Regions from separate parts of the Pelodictyon luteolum DSM 273 genome, predicted to be linked through region 1. Evidence: riboswitches for the same ligand, from Rfam matches in the RefSeq annotation. Region 1 holds a riboswitch; the other holds the start of a gene.
The links. Region 1 has a riboswitch for S-adenosylmethionine ahead of PLUT_RS08010 (trans-sulfuration enzyme family protein). Riboswitches for the same ligand answer to the same signal wherever they lie in the genome.
Positions count from the first base shown of each region.

Region 2: it holds a riboswitch for S-adenosylmethionine, as region 1 does, so the genes downstream of both, PLUT_RS03085 (O-acetylhomoserine aminocarboxypropyltransferase/cysteine synthase family protein) here and PLUT_RS08010 (trans-sulfuration enzyme family protein) in region 1, are expected to answer to the same signal.

Region 1 is NC_007512.1:1,736,611-1,744,289, forward strand. Features, by position in the region: gene moaA (GTP 3',8-cyclase MoaA) at 1-214, shown strand, start outside; gene PLUT_RS08000 (MOSC domain-containing protein) at 216-656, opposite strand; gene PLUT_RS08005 (DUF4395 domain-containing protein) at 817-1,269, shown strand; gene PLUT_RS08010 (trans-sulfuration enzyme family protein) at 1,762-2,913, opposite strand; SAM riboswitch class I at 3,071-3,205, opposite strand; gene PLUT_RS08015 (O-acetylhomoserine aminocarboxypropyltransferase/cysteine synthase family protein) at 3,650-4,939, shown strand; gene PLUT_RS08020 (response regulator transcription factor) at 4,977-5,621, shown strand; gene cysK (cysteine synthase A) at 5,750-6,703, shown strand; gene PLUT_RS08030 (hypothetical protein) at 6,749-6,946, shown strand; gene PLUT_RS08035 (sulfate ABC transporter substrate-binding protein) at 7,093-7,679, shown strand, end outside.
Region 2 is NC_007512.1:690,929-698,607, reverse strand. Features, by position in the region: gene radC (RadC family protein) at 1-325, shown strand, start outside; gene PLUT_RS03110 (cold-shock protein) at 331-600, opposite strand; gene PLUT_RS03105 (SDR family oxidoreductase) at 820-1,551, shown strand; gene PLUT_RS03100 (GatB/YqeY domain-containing protein) at 1,645-2,100, shown strand; gene serS (serine--tRNA ligase) at 2,128-3,420, shown strand; gene metX (homoserine O-acetyltransferase MetX) at 3,404-4,468, opposite strand; gene PLUT_RS03085 (O-acetylhomoserine aminocarboxypropyltransferase/cysteine synthase family protein) at 4,477-5,772, opposite strand; SAM riboswitch class I at 5,859-6,007, opposite strand; gene rsmB (16S rRNA (cytosine(967)-C(5))-methyltransferase RsmB) at 6,113-7,441, shown strand; gene xerD (site-specific tyrosine recombinase XerD) at 7,447-7,679, shown strand, end outside.

The DNA of each region.
Region 1 (7,679 bases):
AACAGCCGGAGGCACGGCCATGAGCTGCCTGTACGAAAAGGAGGGGGTGGACCTCCTGCAGGCCCTGAGAAATGAAGCAGGAACGGATGAATCCCGAAAGGAAGCACTCATGCATTGCTTGAGAGAGTGCATTCTCCACAAGCCCGAAGACGGCAGGAAGGTCAAGGATGCCGGCAGTTCAGCCGGCACGAGCATGTCGGAAATCGGAGGGTAGGCTATACTGCGGCTTTCGTGAGGCTCATCCCCGCCTCGACACTGCCGCCTTCCATGACCCTGCAGAAAAGCCCCTCTTTGGGCATAATGCACTCCCCTGTCGCCACCTGTATGGGGCAACCGCCGTTGTGGCACTCCTTGCCGATCTGAGTGATCTCCAGCACCACCCCGCCCTCCACCATGAGCCGGTCGCCGACAGCGAGAGCACAGAGATCGATTCCACGCGTCACGATGTTCTCGGCGAACATCCCGTGGCTGAGTTCCGGCATTTTCGTGCGCATCCTGTCCACGCTCTCACCGGCAAGCAGTGAAACCTGGCGGTGCCAGTCACCGGCATGTGCGTCACCCTCTATTCCCCAGTCTTTTTTGAACTCGGCTTTTTCAACCGGTGACTTCAACTCGCCCTTTTCCCTGCTGACGCAGACCGCCTCGATATGTCCCATATTCACTTTTACCTGTAGCAATTGTTTTGCGCTACGGCCACGTTCCCGTAATCCGCTCTGCATAAATCTGACTGGAAAATACACACAAAGTTATTTGGAAAACATGAAAAATTATATTAACAATTGTTAAGGGATAAAACAGATCAATGAAAACAGATCAATGAAACAGACCGAACCACAACAGGGCATCCCGATGCCCATCGTCACCTTGAACCGCGCCATCCTGCTGGCAGGCGTCATCCTTGCCGGCGCATTCCAGCAGCCGCTCATCACGACGGCACTCTTCCTCATCATTCTGCCGGCGGTACTGGCGGGCAAAAAGGCAAGTATGGTGTTCATCCTCGGCTCAAGGCTTTTCGCATCCAGCATTGAAGGCGCCGCAACCGAAAGCGCGAAACTCATGCGTTTCAACAATGCCATTGCCGCCATACTGCTCGGAGGAGCACAGGTGGCGTTCCTCGCAGGAGCAACTATGGCGGGGTGGGTCCTATCAGGTATCGTCGCCCTAGCCGCCGGAATCGCGCTCTGCGGTTTCTGTTTCGGCTGTTTCCTTTTTTACCGTTTCAATCTGGAACGACATAAACTTTCGATGAAACTAAACCGGCAGTTATAATACTGAAAGTCGGATAAGACGTACTCGATCAGCAGACCACTCTCAGATAGTCCATGAACAGACGGCCTAAGACACCACTGGCCCGGTATCTTTTTGAGCCAGCAAAGCACCTTGCTCTTTCAGCTTCCGCTCTCTTCAGGCCCTGAGTCCATTGCCTTCCCCGCAAGTTGTCAGGATAGCATGTACAATTTGCGGGGGGGCGTGCCCCATCCCCCCCCTTCTTCACGGCGCCCCCCTCTCTCTTTTCAAGCACTCGATAATCTACCGGCACCATGAAGGGAGCCATATCCTGATTGCTGACGAGGGCGAAACAGCTGAAGGATTTCTTCGCTTCGGCAATGGCCTTGTCGTTGAAGCTGACCCTACATTGTCAACCACAACCGCTTTGCGAACAGACTTTGTGATGCGTTGTTCATGGATAGCGGCGGGCTGGTTGATTCGAAACCAGGCCCTCGGACTCATCGGGCACGAAGGAGGAATAAACGACATGATTCATCCCCGTGAATGAGGTGTTAAAGCCAGAGCGAGATCGCAAATAAGGTCGTCGGGATCCTCGATTCCCACCGAAAGCCTGATTACGCCGTCGGTGATACCAACCTCAGCGCGGTGTTCGGCACCCATCGATGCATGGCTCATGGTAGCGGGATGCTCGATCAGCGACTCGACTCCGCCGAGGCTTTCAGCAAGGGCGAACAGCTTCGTTCCCTTCAGGACTCGGTTCACCTCCCCGATGCCTCCGTCGAGCTCGAAGGAGACCATGCCACCGAACCCGCGCTGCTGCTTTTTGGCAAGTTCATGCTGAGGATGGGTCTCAAGGCCCGGATAGAAAACGCGGGCGACCTTCGGGTGGCTGTCGAGGAATCGGGCGACAGCCATTGCGTTGCGCTCATGCTCCTTCATGCGTGGAACCAGCGTCTTGATGCCGCGAAGCACCAGCCAGCAATCGAAAGGCTGGGCACAGGTTCCGAGGGTGTTGACCAGATATTTCAGCTTTTCATCGATCTGCGAACTGTTGGACAGGACCGCACCACCGACAACATCGGAATGGCCGTTCAGGTACTTGGTGGTCGAATGGACCACTATGTCGGCACCGAGCCTGAAGGGTTGCTGGTTGTAGGGAGACAGGAAGGTGTTGTCCACGATCGAGAGCAACCCGTGCTTCCTCGACAACGTCGTTACCGCCTCAATGTCGACAAGGTTCAGTAGCGGGTTCGACGGAGTCTCGATCCAGATTGCCCGGGTCTTTTCATTGATGTATGCCTCGATGCCAGCTGAATCCCTGAGGCTGATGAAATGAACCCGGATCTCGAAATGCTCCTGGATGGTCTTCATCAGCCTGGCCGTGCCGCCGTAGCAGTCGTTTGTGCAGATGATCTCGTCTCCGGCATTGAAAAGGTGCATCACGGTAGCGATGGCCGCCATGCCGGTGGTGACGGCCACAGCGCATGAGCACCCTTCAAGCGCGGCGATGCTGTCTTCAAGGGCTTTCCTGGTCGGGTTGCCGCTCCTGGTGTAATCGAATCCCTTGTGCTTGCCGATATCCTCGAACACGAAGGTCGAGCTCTGGTAGATCGGCGTCATGATGGCACCATAGGCCTTGTCCGGGGCAACGCCGGCATGGATTGTATCGGTCTGGAAACTCATGGCAATTCCTCCGTTCATTATTGTTGAAATATCGGGCGCAAACGGAAAAGGAAATAAAAAAACCCCTTCCCTGATGAGTGAGGAAGAGGTATTTGGAACTTATGCCTGGAGCCGCCCCTTGAGAGGGCCATTTCCCGGCGATAGTCAGACTCTATATCACTCATCTTTCCTCGTCTCGGCAACAAATCGATCATGAATACGTGGCCGGAGGTAGAATGCGGCACCGTGTCCCTTGCGGGATCGGTTGTCAAGGCATCATCGGGTCTATTCCCTCAGCCTTTCTTGATGACTGTCAATGCAGACAAAGAACAGTTAACAATTGTTAATGTACACGGAAAAAGCATACGAGTCAAGACGGAAACACACATTTTTTGCATATAAGTGGATGTCCCCTCCGAAAAAAGAGTTTTGAAATCCCGGAAAAAATAACATTTTTTAACAATCGTTAACAATGCGCACGAAAAAAGGATGGGCATCTCAAACAGCATCACAATGACTGGAAACCACCGGTGCTGCATCTGTTTGCGCCCATTTCCCGCGCTTCTGATTCACGTTCCAGGTCTGCGAACTGATTCATGAGGCCGGTCCTGCATGTCAGCGCCGGCTTTTTTCGTTTCAGCCGTACAGCATACAGATAATCAATTGTTCAAAGAATCCCGGGCCATGTCGACATCGGTGTCGTAGAACACACTGCGATTTCACAAAACAAGAAACAGCAACTCACCGAACTTCACCAATGAGCAAGAAACCCTACCAGTTCGAGACGCTGGCGCTCCATGCCGGCCAGGCGGTCGACGCTACCCAGTCGCGCGGCGTGCCGGTCTACCGCACCAGCTCGTATCTCTTCAAGAACACCGAGCATGCGGCCAACCTCTTCGCCCTCAAGGAATTAGGCAACATCTACACCCGACTGATGAACCCGACCACCGACGTGCTCGAGCAGCGCGTCACGCAGCTTGAGGGCGGCGCCGCTTCGGTCGCTCTGGCCTCCGGCACCTCGGCCATCTTCTACACCGTCATCACGCTTGCCGAGGCCGGCGACAACATCGTTTCGGCCAACAACCTCTACGGCGGCACCTACACCCAGTTCGATGCCATCCTGCCGAAGCTCGGCATCGATGTGACCTTCGTCGATCCGAAGGACCCCGCCAACTTCGAGAAGGCCATCAATGAGAAGACCCGGGCGCTCTACATCGAGACCATCGGCAACCCCGTGCTCGATTATACGGACGTGAAGGCGATTGCCGAAGTTGCGCACCGCAACTGCCTGCCGCTCATTGTCGACGCCACCTTCACCACCCCATACCTGCTCAAGACCATAGAACTTGGCGCCGACATCGTCATCAACTCGCTGACCAAGTGGCTCGGCGGCCACGGGGCCGGAATCGGCGGCATCATCACCGATGCCGGGCGCTTCGACTGGAAAGCCGGGCGCCATCCGCTCTTCACCCAGCCTGACGCCAACTACCACGGACTCTGCTGGGGCATTGACCTGCCGGAGCCGCTCGCCCCGATCGCCTTTGCGCTCCGAGTCCGCACCGTACCGCTCAGGAACCTTGGTGCCTGCATCTCTCCCGACAACTCCTGGCTCTTCATCCAGGGTATCGAGACCCTGCCGGTCCGCATGGCGCGCCACTCCGAGAACGCGCTGAAGGTAGCCGAACACCTGAAGGCCCACCCGAAGGTCGCCTGGGTGCGCTACCCCGGCCTGAAGGACGATCCGTCTTATCCGATCGCATCACGGGACCTGAAGCACGGATTCGGCGGCATGGTAGTCTTCGGTGTGAAGGGCGGATACGATGCAGCGGTGAAGATCATCGACACGATCGACCTGTTCTCCCACCTGGCCAACGTCGGGGATGCCAAGAGCCTGATTCTGCATCCTGCCAGCACCTCGCACAGTCAGATGACAAAGGAGCAACAGGCCCAAAGCGGGCTCACTTCCGACCTCATCCGCCTCTCGGTAGGCATGGAACATCCGGACGACCTCATCACCGCACTCGACGAGGTGCTGGCGAAGGTTTGATCGCAACAGATGTAAGTAAAAGAAGATGGTGAACGACATGAAACCGAAAGGTTCGATACTCATCGCCGATACGCAGTTCCTCACCACCGAAGCGCTAAGGTCAATGCTTGATGCCGAGGGGTACGGGATGAGTGTAGTCCATACCCGCACTGAGCTGTACGAATACCTGAAGGCCAACGAACCCTCGCTGATCATCACGGACTACATCCTGTTCGATTTCAGGTCGATCAACGACCTGCGGGAACTCGGGGAGCTGCATGATGGCTCCCCCATCCTGGTGCTCTGCAACTCGGTGAACCAGATGCAGATCAAGGAGCTGAACCAGGCCGGCATCAGGAACATCGCCCTCAAGACCGACGACCGGACCGAGCTGCTCCAGTCCGTCACGACCGCCATGAAGGGCAAGAAAGCCTATTCCGGCAGCGTGCTCGACATCCTCCTCAAAGAGGATGGACCCGCCGAAGACGCCTGCCTGCTCACCACCTCCGAAATCGAGATCGTCAGGCTCATCTCGACCGGACTCACCACCAAGGAGATCGCGGTGAAGAAGCATGTCAGTTTCCATACCGTGACGACCCACCGCAAGAACATCTTCCGGAAACTTGGCGTCTCGAGTAGCCCTGAGCTGATGATGTTCGCCATCAAGGCCGGGCTCATCTACAACATCGAATACCATATCTGAACCCCTCTGCCATACCGGCCCTACCCTTTTTACGGTAGACAAAATACCGCAACAGCGGGATTTCAGGCGCCAGGCATGATGACGATATTCATAAAGTTTGAATTTCCGTCACCAAAACACCGGCACCCATGGCACGCATTGCAAAAAAACTCACCGACCTGATCGGCAACACCCCGCTCCTCGAGCTCGGCAACTTCGGGCTGGACCAGCAGGCGCTCGGCACCATCATCGCCAAGCTCGAATACTTCAACCCCGGCGGCAGCGTCAAGGACCGTATCGGTTTCTCGATGATCGAGGCTGCCGAGAAGGACGGTCTGCTAACCAGAGAGAGCGTCATCGTCGAGCCGACCAGCGGCAACACCGGAATCGCCCTGGCCTTCATAGCTGCCGCCAAGGGATACCGGCTCATCCTGACCATGCCAGAGACAATGAGCATCGAACGCCGCAACCTCCTCAAGGCCCTCGGCGCCGAGCTGGTGCTCACCCCAGGACAGGAAGGCATGGGCGGCGCCATACGCAAGGCCGAGGAGCTTAACGAGAGCCTGCCGAACGCATTCCTGCCACAGCAGTTCAAGAACCCCGCCAACCCCGACATCCACCGCAGGACTACGGCAGAGGAGATCTGGAACGACATGGACGGCAAGATCGACATCTTCGTCTCCGGCATCGGCACCGGCGGCACCATCACCGGCGTCGGCGAGGTACTCAAACAGCGAAACCCGAACGTAAGGATCGTGGCCGTCGAGCCGACCGAATCCCCGGTGATCTCGGGCGGAAAACCCGGCTCCCACAAAATCCAGGGCATAGGTGCAGGCTTCATTCCCGATATCCTCAACCAAGGGGTAATCGACGAGATCATCACGGTCAGCAACGAAAACTCCTTCCGCACTGGTCAGGATCTGGCCCGCACCGAGGGGCTGATCGTCGGTATCTCCTCAGGCGCGGCCGTCTGGGCAGCACTCCAGCTGGCCAAGCGCCCGGAAAACAGCGGCAAGCGCATCATCGTCATCCTGCCCGATACCGGCGAACGCTACCTCTCCACCCTCCTCTACCAGTTTGAGAATGAAGCGACAGCAATTTGAGCGAATCAAGCCGTCACAATCAGGGGACCAAAGAGGATAATGGACATGAACACTCAACAGTACGAGACGACCAATACCCATCCGTCTCCGGAGAATCAGGCAAATCCCGCAAGCATACGCTTAAAGCTGGCCTGCCGGTTCGCATTCCTGCTCCCCGGATCAGGAGAGTGCCGAACACTCTCCACCGAGGAAAAGATCATCGCCTGCATGGCGAAAAAGCATCCAACCCTGTTCATCAGCTGAAAAGAGACGAGGCTTGCCCGTATCGAATACCATGTTTGTGGTATTTGCGTGGTACGGAAAAAGGCATTGTCTCTCAAGACAGCCTTATTTACGAACGTTCAACCAGACACACCCAAGACGATGAGCTCCATGAAACACACTTCAGAATGAAAAGCACCAGATTCTCCGTCGGCCTCGCGCTCTTCAGCAGCCTGCTCTACTCGACCGCACAGGCTACCGCTCCTGCCGGAGCAACACTGCTGAACGTCTCCTACGATCCCACCAGGGAACTTTACCAGAGCGAAAATGCGGCATTCGCCAGCTACTGGAAGCAGAAGACCGGCCAGGAGGTCACCATTAACCAGTCGCACGGCGGCTCCGGCAAGCAGGCCCGCGCCGTAATCTACGGCCTCGAGGCCGACGTCGTCACCCTGGCGCTGGCCTATGACATCGACGCGATCGCCGACAGCAAGCTCCTGGCGACGAACTGGCAGCAGCGCCTTCCCCAGAACAGCACGCCCTACACGTCTACCATCGTTTTCGTAGTCCGCAAGGGAAACCCGAAAGGCATCAGGAAGTGGGACGACCTGATCAAGACAGGCATATCGGTGATCACCCCGAACCCCAAGACCTCTGGCGGAGCGCGTTGGAACTACCTGGCCGCATGGGGTTACAAGCAGACGCAGACCGGATCGGCTGACAAGGCCAAGGCGTTCGTAAAGGCAATCTACAAGAATGTTCCCGTCCTCGACAC
Region 2 (7,679 bases), 1.0 Mb from region 1:
CGATGAGACGCAGGAACACCTCTTCGTGCTCCATCTGAACACGAAAAATCAGGTCACCAAGTGCGTACGGGTAACGGTCGGCACCCTCAACGCCTCTCTCATACACCCGAGGGAAGTGTTCAAGTCAGCCATCCGTGAGAGCGCGCACGCCATCATCCTGGTCCATAACCATCCATCAGGCGACACAGAGCCGAGCAACGCCGACCGTCAGGTGACCACGCTCCTCAAACAGGCGAGCGCCGTCATCCAGATCGACCTGCTCGATCACGTCATCATAGGAAAAACCAGCTGGTTCAGTTTCAGGGAAAGCAATCTGCTCGGCTGAACGGCCTATAAGAGCGGCTCCACGGGCGGAACCGTTCCCTCTGTGAAAGCTGGAATCGATCCATCGACAGTCAGCTCACGGACGTTTTTTGCCTGCAGACCCTTCTGTGTCGTGTCGATTTCGAAATCGACATCTGCGTCTTGATTCAGGACCTTGAAGGGCTGGTCGGATTCTATTGCAGAAAAATGAACAAAAATGTCCTCCCCGCCTTCCGGGTGCAGGATGAAACCGTACCCCTTCTTTCCGTCAAACCATTTCACTTTACTTCTTGCCATAACGAGCATACTGATTTATCATTATTCAGACCGCGGCAACGCGGAATGGAGGTATGCGGTTGCGTCTTTATTTATATCCGAATATATATATTTTTTCCCCGGCTTTCCATACCATACAGACATTGTGCACCGATTATACAGATTAATCAGCAGGTTTTACACCGAAACCGAAATTCGACCATACGGAAACATATATACAACACTGAAACCACTTATAGTATGCAGCACATAATCATCATCACCGGAGCAGGAAAAGGCATCGGCCGGGCCATCGCCCTCGATTTCGCATACGCGCACCAGCGGAACCCGGAGTTCAATCCTATGCTCATTCTCGTCTCACGGACAGCGGCCGATCTTGAGCCGCTTGCCGTGCTCTGCAGGAATGCCGGAGCTGAAGCCGAAACTGCGGTGGTGGACATCGCCGACATTGCAGCGCTGGAGGGTCTGGTAGAGAGCGTCATGGAACGCCACGGCCGTATCGACTGCCTCGTCAACAACGCCGGCGTCGGCACCTTCAAACCAATCGGCGAGATCACCGAAAAAGAGTACGACAGGATGGCCGCAGTCAATATGAAAGGCACCTTCTTTCTTACCCAGAAGGTGTTCAGGCACATGCAGTGCCAGCGTTCGGGCCACCTCTTCTTCATCACCTCCGTCGCCGCAGAAAAAGCATTCCCCTCGTCCTCCGTCTACTCGATGACGAAGTTCGCGCAGAAAGGGCTCGTCGAATCGGTGCGTCTTTATGCCAGAACCTGCGGGGTCCGGGTAACGAACGTCATGCCGGGCGCTGTCCTTACTCCGATGTGGGGAGAGGTCGATGATGCTATGCGAGAGGTGATGATGATGCCCGAAGATATTTCAGGGCCGGTGGTCGATGCCTATCTTCTGCCTGCACGCACCGTGGTGGAGGAACTGGTGTTCCGCCCTGTCGCGGGCGACATCAATGAATGAGGAATGGAAATAGAATCGGCAGCATCTGGGAAAGCTCCGGTTTTTGCCTTATTTTCTTCAACTTACCGCCAACAGACTAGACACCATACGACCATGAGCCTGAAAGAACAGATAGACGCCGACCTGAAAGCCTCCATGAAAAGCGGGGACAAGACCCGGCTGAACGCCATCCGCTCCATCCGGGCCACACTGCTTGAAAAGGAGGTCTCCATACGGGTCGGCGGTAAAGCCGAACTCAGCCTGGACCAGGAGATGGATGTGCTCTCGAGCCTCGCAAAAAGACGCCGCGACGCCATGGAGCAGTTCACCCAGGGCGGAAGGCCGGATTTGGCAGAAAACGAGCAGGCGGAGCTGAAGGTCATTGAAGAGTACCTGCCCGCACCGGCCAGCCAGGAGGAGATCGAGGCCGTGGTCCGTGAGGTCATCACAAAATCAGGCGCCGCCTCGATGAAAGACATGGGACGGGTCATGGGTGAGTCCATGAAAGCCCTCAAGGGCAAGGCCGACGGCACGGCGGTCCAGCAGGCGGTCAAAGCGCTCCTCTCCTAATTACCACTTTCAGATACCATACCGATCATGCTCGACATCAACTATATACGCCAGAACCCGGAAGAGGTCGCTACAATGCTGCATGACCGGCAGCTCCAGGGGGATGAACCGAAACTTCAGAGGCTGCTCTTTATCGATACGGAACGCAGGACTCTGGTGCAGAAGACCGACGAGCTGAAAGCGCTCCGGAACACCCGGTCGAAAGAGATCGCCGAACTCAAGAAAAGCGGCAGCGGTTCAGCCGACCAGTTGATTGCGGACATGCAGGCTGTCGGAGAGGAGATTGCCGGGCTCGACAGCAGGCTCTCAGCCCTCAACATGGAGATGGAGGAGATCCTCCTTGCCCTCCCGAACCGCCTCGACCCCTCCGTGCCTGTCGGCCGGACGGCCGAAGACAACCTGGTCTTCGGCGAGCCGGTGCACTTCCCGCACCCGCTGGAGTTCGATGTGAAAAACCATCTCGAGCTTGGAAAGGCGCTCGGCATCCTTGATTTTGAGCGCGGCGCGAAAGTCACCGGAGCCGGCTTCCCCGTCTATGTAGGCAAAGGTGCCCGGCTGGAACGGGCGCTCATCAACTTCATGCTGGACCGCCACACTGAAGAGCATGGCTACACCGAAGTGTTTCCGCCCTTTCTGGTGAACCGCGACTCGCTTCGGGGTACAGGCCAGTGGCCGAAGTTCGCCGATCAGGTCTACCACATGGAAGAGGATGAGCTGTATGCCATCCCCACCGCGGAAGTACCCGTCACGAATCTCCACCGCGACGAAATGCTCTCCGCCGAAGCCCTCCCTATCTCCTACGCAGCCTATTCGGCCTGCTTCCGACGTGAAGCAGGCAGCTATGGCAAGGACACCAGAGGGTTTCTCAGGGTCCACCAGTTCAACAAGGTGGAGATGGTGAAGTTCACCCGGCCCGAAGAGTCCTACGCGGCACTTGAAACCATCCGCGGCCACGCCGAAGCAATTCTTTGTGCGCTGGAAATACCCTACCGGGTGCTCCTGCTCTGCAGCGGGGACATCAGCGCCAATGCGGCGAAGTGCTATGACATTGAAGTATGGTCGCCGGCCGAAAGGAAGTACCTTGAAGCATCGAGCTGCTCGAACTTCGAGGATTACCAGGCCCGGCGCGCCAACATCCGCTTCAAGGCGGACGGGAAGTCAAAACCTGAATTCGTGCATACCCTGAACGGCTCAGGCCTTGCGACATCGCGGCTCATGGTCTCCATCATCGAGCACTACCAGACTCTGGAGGGCGGCATCCGGGTGCCCGAGGTGCTCGTGCCCTACACAGGGTTCAGCCAAATCAGCCCTTCCTGCTGATTGCCTGGAGAAAGTCGCGCACCATCCGGCTTACCCGTTCGACATCGATCAGGAAAGCATCATGGCCGTAAGGTTCGTCGAGGTAAAGGATTTTTGAATTCGGAAGCAGGCAGGCAAGCTCCTGCTGCTCCGATTTCGGATAGAGCACATCCGAATCGATGGAAAGAATCTCGACGGGCTGGGTCATCGCGCACACCGCCTCCTCGTAACCGCTCCTCCCCCGTCCCAGGTCATGCATGTCCATGGCCCGGGTCAGGGTGATGTAGGTGTTGGCGTCAAACCGCTCGACAAGCCTCCCTCCCTGATGGTGCATATAGCTGACCGCCTTGAAGGTGCCGTCTTCCTGCCGCTGCCTTCCGAACTTCTCCTCGAAGTTCCGGAAGCTCCTGTAGGTGCACATGGCCATCATACGCGCAGCCCCGAGCCCCCTTGCCGGCGGGGCGTCTTCTTCATACCACCCGTCTTTCCAGAGCGCGTCGGCCATGATGGCCTGCCGCTGGGCTTCGCTCTGGGCGATGCACCATGCCGAATGCCGCCCTGAAATCCCCATCGGCATGAGCGCAAGTGCAACCTCCGGATAGAGCGCCCCCCACTCAAGCACCTGCATACCGCCGAGCGAGGCCCCGACAACAAGCTTCACGCGCTCAATGCCAAGATGCCGGAGCAGGTGCCGCTCTACGTGGACCATGTCGCGGATGGTGATCAAGGGGAAATCGGGACCGTAGTGACGTCCGGTCGCGGGATTGGGAGAGAGAGGCCCGGTGGTGCCGTAGCAGCTGCCGAGCACGTTGCTGCAGATGATGAAGTCCCGGGTTGCGTCAAAGCCGCATCCCTCGCCAAACAGACCTCCCCACCACTGGTCGGCGTCAGCCGAGCCTGTCAGTGCATGGCAGATGAGGATAACGTTGTCGCGGGCCTCGTTGAGGGTCCCCCAGGTGCGGTAGGCCACCTCCACGGAAGGGAGCGTGGCGCCAAGCTCTGTCTGGAAGGGTTCGGTGAAGGAGTAATGCTTCGTATCGGGCGAAATAAGTTCGTTGATGGGTTTCATGCCTCGGTTCATGCCTGTGTTCTAAGTGCCTGCTCGAAATCCTCACGGATGTCGTCTATATGCTCAAGTCCGACAGAGACCCGCACCATGTCGGGGGTCACGCCTGCTGAAGCCTGCTCTTCGACTGAGAGCTGCTGATGGGTGGTGGAGGCGGGGTGGATGACGAGAGTCTTGGCGTCCCCCACATTGGCCACGTGGCTTGCCAGCCGTACCCCATCGATGAACGACACCGCCCGCTCATAGCCTCCCTTAAGGCCGAAGGTGAGTACGCAGCCGAACCCGTTCCGGAGGTAGCGGGCAGCATTCCTGTGGGTCGGATGCGACTCGAGGCCCGGGTAGTTGACCCATGCGACCTCAGGGCGGCTCAGAAGCCACCGGGCAAGGGCGATCGTGTTCGAGAGATGCCGCTCCACCCGAAGCGAAAGGGTTTCAAGGCCCTGCAGCAGGAGAAACGAGTTGAACGGGCTGATGGCCGGCCCGAAATCGCGCAGCCCCTCCACCCGCGCCTTCACGATGAAAGCCAGATCCCCGAATGTTTCATGGAAACAGAGGCCGTGGTAGCCCTCTGAAGGCTCGCTGAGCATGGGGAAGCGTCCGCTGCCCCAATCGAAGGTGCCGCCGTCGACGATGACCCCGCCCATCGAGGTACCGTGTCCGCCGATCCATTTGGTGGCCGACTCCGTCACAATCGAAGCCCCGTGCTCGAGCGGACGGCAGAGACAGCCGCCGCACCCGAAGGTATTGTCGACGATGAGGGGGATGCCGTGCTCGTCTGCAACAGCCGCAACAGCCTCGAAATCGGGGACATGGAAAGCAGGATTGCCGATCGACTCAAGGTAGAGCGCCTTGGTGTTTTCATCAATGCACCGCCGGAAATCCTCCGCCTCAAGCCCCCGGGTGAAGTGCACCCCGATGCCGAGGCGGGCGAAGGAGACCTTGAACTGGTTGTAGGTGCCGCCGTAAAGGTAGCTGGAGGAGACGATGTTGTCACCCGCCTGGCAGAGGCTCGTCAATGCGATGAACTGCGCAGAATGGCCGCTGGAAACGGCAAGCGCTGCTTTTCCGCCCTCAAGTGCGGCCATCCGCTGCTCGAAAACATCGGTGGTCGGGTTCATGAGGCGGGTATAGATGTTGCCCGCCTCTTTCAGGGCAAAGAGATCCGCACCGTGCCGGGCGCTGTCGAAAGTATAGGCCGTTGTCTGGTATATGGGTACGGCGCGGGAGTGCGTCAGGGGATCGGGCGTTTGGCCGGCATGGACCTGCAGGGTCTCAAAACGGTATGGCGTCGGCTTCTTGTCTGTCATGGAGGCGATATGGTTCTCCTTTGGCGCCACCATCAGTCGGGAGGAAAAAATACGGGGTACGTCTGCAACGGGGGGGGGGTCGTATCTCTTCATCTTTCCCGGCCTTCAACCGGGATGGAATTGGCACCAATCATTACCTCAATACATGAATCAATGCAATCCATTGAATCACTGACGGTCAATGACGGTTGCCAAGGCTTCTCAGGGCCAGTCCCTCCACCTTTCTCGATGATAGCGTAAAAACTTGAAAAGAACATTAGTCCAATGAATCTACAACAGCAAAGAGTATTTTACAAGCGGCCCCACAGAGACCGCGCACCGCAACACCTAATCAGTACCAATGACATCAGCCCGGGAACTAGCCTTCAACATCCTGCAGCAGCTTGAGGCAGGCACTCGCCACTCCGATTCCCTTCTGCATGAACTGCTGGAGGCATCATCCCTTAAAGGGCCTGACCGGGCTCTGGCTACCGCGCTCACCAGCGGCGTGCTCCGCCAGCGCCTCCAGCTCGACTTCATCATTGCGAAATTTTACAGCCACGACATCCAGAAGGCCTCCCCCGCCGTCCTGAACATCCTCCGCCTCGGCGTATGGCAGCTGCTCTTTCTCGACCGTGTGCCGCGCTGGGCCGCCGTCAACGAGTGTGTCCGGCTTGCCCGTCGCTACAAGGGCGAGCGCATGTCGAAACTCACGAACGCCGTCCTGCGGAAAATCTCGCCCGAAACCGTCCATCTCGACCTGTGGCTCAAGGATGCATCCCTCTCCGAACGCCTCTCGGTGCTCCATTCCCATCCGGAGCCGCTCGTCCGGCGATGGATCGGGAACTACGGAGAACAGCGGACGGAATCGATGCTCCGCTATGACAATGAACACCCGCTCTTCGGCATCCGTCATAACCCGCTGAAAGGGACGAATGCCAAGGGCGCAGAGGGCGAAGAATCCGGGTGGCAGGAGAGCGGAATCCCCGGCATCCGCCTTGCCGCTGATTTCCACCTGTTCGAGCCGCTCCTCAGGCAGGGACTTGCCTCCGTCCAGAACCCGACCCAGGCCCTTGCGGTGCTGCTGCTCGACCCCCAGCCCGACTGGAAGGTGCTAGACCTCTGCGCGGCTCCCGGCGGCAAGGCGGCACACGCAGCCGAACTGATGGGAAATCGGGGAGAAATCATCGCTCTTGACCGTTACCCGCAGAAAACCCTTCGAATCCAGGCCCTTGCCGATACGCTCGGGATATCCATCATCGAGGCCCGGACCGGAGATGCCCGGGAGTTCACGCCCCCGTTCCAGCCGGACGCCATTCTCGTTGACGCTCCCTGCACCGGAACCGGCGTGCTCGGACGGCGGGCGGAGCTGCGCTGGAAAACCGGTCCGGAAAAACTCCGGGAACTGAGCGGGCTCCAGGAGGAGATCCTCCGGCATGCCGCAGGACTGCTTGCGGAAGGGGGCCTGCTCCTCTACTCGACCTGCTCGGTGGAACCCGAAGAAAACCAGCTGCAGGTGGAAGCATTCCTTCAGCAGCATCCGGCGTTCAGAATCGAACAGGCAACAGGAAAGGTGCCGGAGCCCTTCTGCCTTGAACGCACACCCGAAGGCGGAATCCTTACGCTCCCGGGCGCAAGACCCGGATTTGACGGCGGCTATGCAGTCCTCCTGCGGAAACAGGGAGGATGATGTCCATGGTGGAACTGGACGCTGCGTACAGCCGGGTGCTTGAGGGATTCCTCGACTACCTCTTCATAGAGAGAAACTTCGCCGGCAACACGAGAGAGTCCTACCGCAACGATCTCGGCCGCTACCTGCTTGCCATGCAGGAGGATGATGTCCCGCTTGAGGCCATCACGGCGGAACGCATCAACCACTTCGTCCTTGCACTCCATCAGGCGGGTCTGGAACCGAGCTCCATTGCACG